2 regions of the Streptomyces sp. NPDC046821 genome follow, and region 2 is predicted to be linked to the other one. Evidence: riboswitches for the same ligand, from Rfam matches in the RefSeq annotation. Region 2 holds a riboswitch; the other holds the start of a gene.
The links. Region 2 has a riboswitch for S-adenosylmethionine ahead of ABZ893_RS20890 (aminotransferase class V-fold PLP-dependent enzyme). Riboswitches for the same ligand answer to the same signal wherever they lie in the genome.

Region 1: another riboswitch for S-adenosylmethionine. It lies ahead of thrC (threonine synthase); the one in region 2 lies ahead of ABZ893_RS20890 (aminotransferase class V-fold PLP-dependent enzyme).

The regions. Positions count from the first base shown of each region.
Region 1 covers NZ_JBEYYB010000007.1:128,789-132,189, reverse strand. The annotation lists gene ABZ893_RS15700 (MoaD/ThiS family protein) at 105-380, opposite strand; gene thrC (threonine synthase) at 476-1,771, opposite strand; SAM riboswitch class I at 1,789-1,919, opposite strand; gene ABZ893_RS15690 (glucosyl-3-phosphoglycerate synthase) at 2,079-3,026, shown strand; gene ABZ893_RS15685 (trehalose-6-phosphate synthase) at 3,353-3,401, shown strand, end outside.
Region 2 covers NZ_JBEYYB010000009.1:391,146-394,546, reverse strand. The annotation lists gene ABZ893_RS20895 (Lrp/AsnC ligand binding domain-containing protein) at 1-21, shown strand, start outside; gene ABZ893_RS20890 (aminotransferase class V-fold PLP-dependent enzyme) at 92-1,453, opposite strand; SAM riboswitch class IV at 1,620-1,737, opposite strand; gene trpD (anthranilate phosphoribosyltransferase) at 1,834-2,898, opposite strand; gene ABZ893_RS20880 (cytochrome bc complex cytochrome b subunit) at 3,030-3,401, opposite strand, start outside.

The sequences.
Region 1 (3,401 bases), on a different contig from region 2:
GCCGCGAGCGCTGTTCCCACACTCTACCGCGCTCAACCATGCAGAATTGCCCCCTCCGTTTCTCTCCGGGAGGGGGCAATTCCGTTAACTCTTCGTGCTGTTGATCAGCCGCCGGCGACGGCGGGGATGATCGACACACTCGCGCCGTCCGCGGTGGCCGTCTCCAGGCCCTGCTCGAAGCGGACGTCGTCGTCGTTGACGTAGACGTTCACGAAGCGGCGGAGCTTGCCCTGGTCGTCCAGGACGCGCGCGGCGATGCCCGCGTGGTTCTTCTCCAGGTCGGCGATGACCTCGGAGAGATTCCCACCCTCAGCAGCCACCTCGGCCTGACCACCGGTGTAGGTACGCAGGATGGTGGGGATCCGGACGTTCACGCTCATGAGTTCACCTCAGCTATTCAGCCCCTCCGGCGTTTGAGGAGCGGGGGTCTGGGGGCAGAGCCCCCAGTCTCGGGAAGGGGCGGGTTGGGGGAGACTTACTCGGCGAGCCCAGCGGCGCGGAACGCCTCAAGGCTGGGCCGAATCGTGGCCGTAGCCTGAGAGCTCTCAGCCACCGCGTCCAGCGTCTTCAGCCCGTCACCCGTGTTCAGCACAACGGTGGTCAGCGACGGGTCAATAAGCCCGGCCTCGATCAGCTTCTTGGTCACGCCGAGCGTCACACCACCGGCGGTCTCCGCAAAGATGCCCTCAGTCCGAGCCAGCAGCTTGATCGCGTCGACAACCTGCTCGTCGTTCACATCCTCCACCGCACCACCGGTGCGACGAGCGATGTCCAGCACGTAGGGACCGTCGGCCGGGTTACCGATCGCGAGCGACTTGGCGATCGTGTTCGGCTTCTGCGGCCGCACCACGTCGTGGCCGTTCTTGAACGCGACCGACACCGGCGAGCAGCCCTCGGCCTGCGCACCGAACAGCTTGTACGGCTTGTCCTCGACGAGCCCGAGCTTGATCAGCTCCTGCAGACCCTTGTCGATCTTCGTGAACTGCGAACCGGACGCGATCGGGATGACCAGCTGGTCCGGCAGCTGCCAGCCGAGCTGCTCGCAGATCTCGTACGCGAGGGTCTTGGAGCCCTCGCCGTAGTACGGCCGCAGGTTGACGTTGACGAAGCCCCAGCCCTCGCCCAGCGGGTCGCCGATGAGCTCGGAGCAGAAACGGTTCACGTCGTCGTAGTTGCCCTCGATGGCGACGAGGTCACCGCCGTAGACACCGGCCATGACGACCTTGCCCTGCTCCAGGTCGTGCGGGATGAACACGCAGGACCGGAAGCCGGCGCGGGCCGCGGCGGCGCCGACGGCGCCGGCGAGGTTGCCGGTGGAGGAGCAGGACAGCGTGGTGAAGCCGAAGGCACGCGCGGCCTCGATGGCCTGCGCGACGACGCGGTCCTTGAAGGAGTGGGTCGGGTTGCCGGAGTCGTCCTTGACGAACAACTTGCCCTGCTCGACGCCGAGTTCACGCGCGAGGTTGTCGGCCTTGACGAGGTGCGTCCAGCCGGGGGCCAGGTTCGGCTTCTCGGCGACGTCGGCCGGGACCGGCAGCAGGGGGGCGTAACGCCAGACGTTGGCGGGGCCGGCCTCGATCTGCTTGCGCAGCGACTCGGGGTCACCGACCGGCAGGTCGTAGGCGACTTCGAGGGGACCGAAACACTCTTCACAGGCGAAGATCGGCCCGAGCGGGAACACCGTGCCGCACTCGCGGCAGGAGAGCGAAGAGGCGGGACCGAGGTCGACGGCGTCAACGGAAGAGGTGGTGGCGACAGTCTGCGCAGCCATGATGGCGAGGCCCTTTCTCCTCATCTTCCTCGCGGCGCATCTCGCCACGAGACGGAATTGGCACCTTCCCCACCTGGACCTCGCAAGGTCGGCGGGAGGGTTGCCGGGACTTCAACGGGCCGTATCCCTCTGTCCCTCTGGATGAGCGCTATTCGGTTGTTCTGCTTGTGGCGGCGACCCCGACGTGCGGTGGTCACCGGCGTTGTTCAAGACTGTAACCGAAGGGTCGGACCCTTGAGATAGTCGTCCGAACCGCGAGATGGATCACAGTTTGTGATCGACGGTGAACAGTGAGGAGCCGCGCGCCGTGCTGGAAGAAGTTGAGCGCTGGCTGAGCAGGCGTTCCTGGTCGGTCGGTGACCGCCCGCTGCCGGAGCTGGTCGCCGCCAAGCGCGCCGCGGGCACCACGGTGAGTGTCGTCCTGCCCGCGCTGAACGAGGAGGAGACGGTCGGCGAGATCGTCGCCGAGATCCGCCGCGCGCTCATGACGGAGCGCGTCCCGCTCGTCGACGAGCTGGTGGTGATCGACTCCGGTTCGACCGACCGCACCGCCGAGGTCGCGCGGGCCGCCGGGGCGCGGGTCGTGCACCGGGACACGATCCTGCCGAGGATCCCGGCCGTGCCCGGCAAGGGCGAGGTGCTGTGGCGCTCGCTGCTCGTCACCGGCGGCGACATCGTGTGCTTCGTCGACGCGGACCTGAAGGAGTTCTCCGCGGACTTCGTCTCGGGGATCGTCGGCCCGCTGCTCACGGATCCCGGCGTGGACTTCGTGAAGGCGATGTACGACCGCCCGCTCGGGACCGCCGCGGGCCAGGGCGGCCGGGTCACAGAACTCGTCGCGCGCCCGCTCCTCAATCTCCACTGGCCGCTCCTCGCCGGGTTCGTCCAGCCGCTCGGCGGCGAGTACGCGGCCCGCAGGTCGCTCCTCGAACGGCTGCCGTTCCCGGTCGGGTACGGCGTGGAGCTGGGCCTGCTCGTGGACGCGCTGCACACGGTCGGCCTGGACGCTCTCGCACAGGTCGACGTCGGCGTCCGCAAGCACCGCCACCAGGACGGGCAGGCGCTCGGGCGGATGGCGGCGGCGATCTACCGCACGGCCCAGCTGCGGCTGGCTCGCGGTCACCTCGTACGTCCCGTGCTCACCCAGTTCGAGCGCGGCGAGCAGGGCTTCGAGCCGCGCACGCACGACGTGGACACGGAGGAGCGGCCGCCGATGACGGAGATAACGGAGTACGTGGAGCGGCGGGTGGCGTAGCGGGGCGCCCTGCCGTGCGGGCGGGGCTGTGCGGCGCGTGGCGTAGGCGGCGCGCCCTGCCGTGTGGCCAGGAGTGGGCGGTGCGTGGCGTAGCCGGGGGCGGTGGTCCGGTTTGCCTACATTGCCCCTTATGTTGCTCAGATACGGCGGTCTCGCGGCCGCCCTGTGGTGGCTCGGCGCCATGGCCGTCGCGGCGATACGCAGCCGGCGGCGCTGCCCGGCACAGACGCGTGCCGGTCGGCGAATGGCTCATCCCGTACGGCCGGTCCCCTGGGGGTCCCGGTCGTCACGTTTGAGTGCCGACGGGCCTGGCTACGTGTGCCCGTATGGCTTCCACGCACGGTGCACAGATCCTTGTCGCCTCCAACCGCGGCC
Region 2 (3,401 bases):
GCGATCGGGCTGGACTCCTGACGACGCCCGTTTTGACGACCGAAGGCCGCCCCGAGGGGCGGCCTTCGTCATGTCTGATGCAGGGGACGGATCACACCGCCGGGACGCAACGCCCGTCCTCCGTGCGGTAGTTCCACCGCGCACCGTCGCGGACCAGCTCGGTCACGGCGCGCACGAAACGCTCCACGTGCTCGTCCGGCGTACCCGCACCGAAGCTGACCCGGATCGCGTTCAGCGACTTCTCCCCCGGCGCCGCCTCCGGCGCCCCGCACTCGCCCTGCGTCTGCGGGTCGCTGCCGAGGAGCGTACGGACGAGCGGGTGGGCGCAGAAGAGACCGTCGCGCACGCCGATGCCGTACTCGGCGGAGAGCGCGGCGGCGAAGTGGGAGCTGTTCCAGCCCTCGACGACGAAGGAGATGACACCCACGCGCGGGGCGTCGTCACCGAACAGCGAGAGCACCTTGACCTCGGGCACGGCCGCGAGACCCTCACGGACCTTGCGGATCAGGTGCTGCTCACGGGCGACGAGCGAGTCGAAGCCCGCTTCGGTGAGCGCCTTGCAGGCGGAGGCGATGGAGTAGACGCCGATGACGTTCGGCGAACCGGCCTCGTGGCGGGCCGCGGTGTCGTGCCACTCGACGTCCACGCCGCCGTCCGCGCGCCGGGCGACCTTGCGGGAGGCGCCGCCGCCCGCGAGGTAGGGCTCGGCACTCTGGAACCAGTCGGCGCGGCCGGCGAGGACGCCGGAGCCGAAGGGCGCGTACAGCTTGTGGCCGGAGAAGGCGATCCAGTCGACGTCGAGGTCCTGGACGTCGACGGGGTGGTGCGGGGCGAGCTGCGCGGCGTCGAGGACGATGCGGGCGCCGTGCGCGTGGGCCGCGGCGGCGAGCTCACGGACGGGCCACAGCTCGCCGGTGACGTTCGAGGCGCCGGTGACACACACCAGGGCGGGCCCGTAGGGGTCGCGGTCGGCGAGGGCGCGCTCCAGGGTCTGGACGGCCTCGTCGGGGGTGCGCGGGGCGTTCAGGTAGGTCACGCGGGCGTCGCGCCAGGGCAGCAGCGAGGCGTGGTGCTCGGTCTCGAAGACGAAGACCTGGCAGTCGGCCGGGAGTACGGCGGCGAGCAGGTTGAGCGAGTCGGTGGTGGACCGGGTGAAGATCACCTGGTCGTCCTCGCGGCAGCCGAGGAACTCGGCGACGGTCACACGGGAGTTCTCGAAGAGGTCGGTCGACAGCTGCGAGAGGTAGCCGGCCCCGCGGTGGACGCTGCCGTAGTACGGCGCGTAGGCGGCGACGTCGTCCCAGACGCGCTGGAGGGCGGGGGCGCTGGCCGCGTAGTCGAGGGCGGCGTAGGTGACTTCGCCACCGGTGACGAGCGGAACGGTGACATCCCGGCCCAGAACCGGCAGGGGGGTACAAAGCGACGCGTCGAGGGCAGCGGTGGAGACAGACATGGCGAACTCCCGTGAGAGGTAAGCGAATTCACCGTGCGGAGCGGACAGCTCGACGACACGGTTGAAAAGAAAAAGGGGGTGTGCGGAGGCGGGGCCAGAACGCCCTATCGCATTCGCTTGCTCACGAGACTGCTCCCTTGAGGACCAGGACCCCAGGGTATGCAGGGGTCCGCGCTTGCAGTACACCTTGCTGTGCACTGCCTGGTCTTCACCCAGGGCACCCCGCCACGGACGGAGGGTTGCCGGACAGCGGGCTGGGGCCTCGATCGCTGTCACTCATGACCGTGAAAAGCATCTTGCCATACGTCTCAGATACGGCAAGGGCGCGGTCCACGCTGTGAGACACACAGCCCGGCCCGCGCCCCGCGCGTACACACGTTTCAGCGGTTGCTGGCGATCACCCAGCGCTCCAGGGCGGCCTTCGCCGCCCCGGAGTCGATCGACTCGGCGGCCCGGTCCATCCCGGCCCGCAGCTGCTCGGCGAGCGTGCCGCTGCCCGGCCGTACGGCGACCAGCGCCGCCGCCGAGTTGAGCAGCACGGCGTCGCGCACCGGGCCGCGCTCCCCGTCGAGCAGACGGTGGGCGACCTCGGCGTTGTAGGAGGCGTCGGCGCCGCGGAGCGCCTCGATCGGCACGGGCTCGATGCCGACGTCACGCGGGTCGAAGACCTCTTCGCGCACTTCGCCGTCCCGCACGACCCAGACCCGCGAGGTCCCGGTGACGGTCAGCTCGTCGAGGCCGTCGTCGCCGCGGAACACCAGGGAGGAGTTGCCGCGCTCGGCGAAGACGCCGGCCACGACGGGCGCCATGCGGGCGTCGGCGACACCGACGGCCTGCGCGCGCACCCGGGCCGGGTTGGTGAGCGGGCCGAGCAGATTGAAGACCGTACGGATGCCGATCTGGCCGCGCGCGGCGCCGGCGTGCCGCAGCGCCGGGTGGAACTTCACGGCGAAGCAGAAGGTGATCCCGGCTTCCTCGGCGACCTGGGGCACCCGCTGCGGCGTGAGGTCGAGATTGACGCCCAGCTTCTCCAGTACGTCCGAGGAGCCGGACGCGGAGGACGCGGCGCGGTTGCCGTGCTTGACGACCTTGGCCCCGGCGCCCGCGACCACGATGGCCGACATGGTGGAGATGTTGACGGTCTTGGCGCCGTCGCCGCCGGTGCCGACGATGTCGACGGTCTCGCCCGGCACCTCGATCACATTGGCGTGCTGGTACATGGCGCGTACGAGACCGGTGATCTCGTCGACGGTCTCGCCCTTGGCGCGCAGCGCGACCACGAACGCGGCGATCTGCGCGTCGGTCGCCTCGCCGCGCATGATGCGGTCCATCGCCCAGGCGGTGTCGTCGGCGCTCTGGTCACGCCCTTCGAGCAGGCCGTTCAGTACCACGGGCCAGGAACGGCCCGCCGCGGTATTGCCTCCTGCGGGGGTCACAGCACTCATTGCCGCTCCTGGTTTTTGTGTATGAGGGAACCCCTCCACCCTATCCAGCCCCGGGTACGGCAAAGAGCCCCGTCCATTGCCTGGACGGGGCTCTCACCGTGGCGACCGTTCGGTCGATTCAGTTCAGGTGATCAGTGGTGGCCGTGGCCGCTGGTGATCTCCTTGTACTCCTCGACGGTGGGCTTGGCGATCTGGCTGTCCTCGCCGTAGAAGCTCTCGGACAGCTTCGCCTTGAGCTTCTGCGTGCCGGACACCTTGCGCTCCACACCGTTCTCGTCGACCGTCGGGCCGATCTCGAGCGGCTCGTACTGGTGGTGCGCGGTGAGGGTGTGCAGGGACTCGGACTCGAGCGGCTCGTGGACCTCGATGAACTCACCGTGCGGCAGGCGCTTGATGATGCCGGACTCGCGTCCGTGCAGCACCTTGTCCTTGTCCCGGCGCTGGAGGCCGAGGCAGATCCGCTTCGTGGCGATGAACACCAGGACGGGCACGACGAAGAAGCC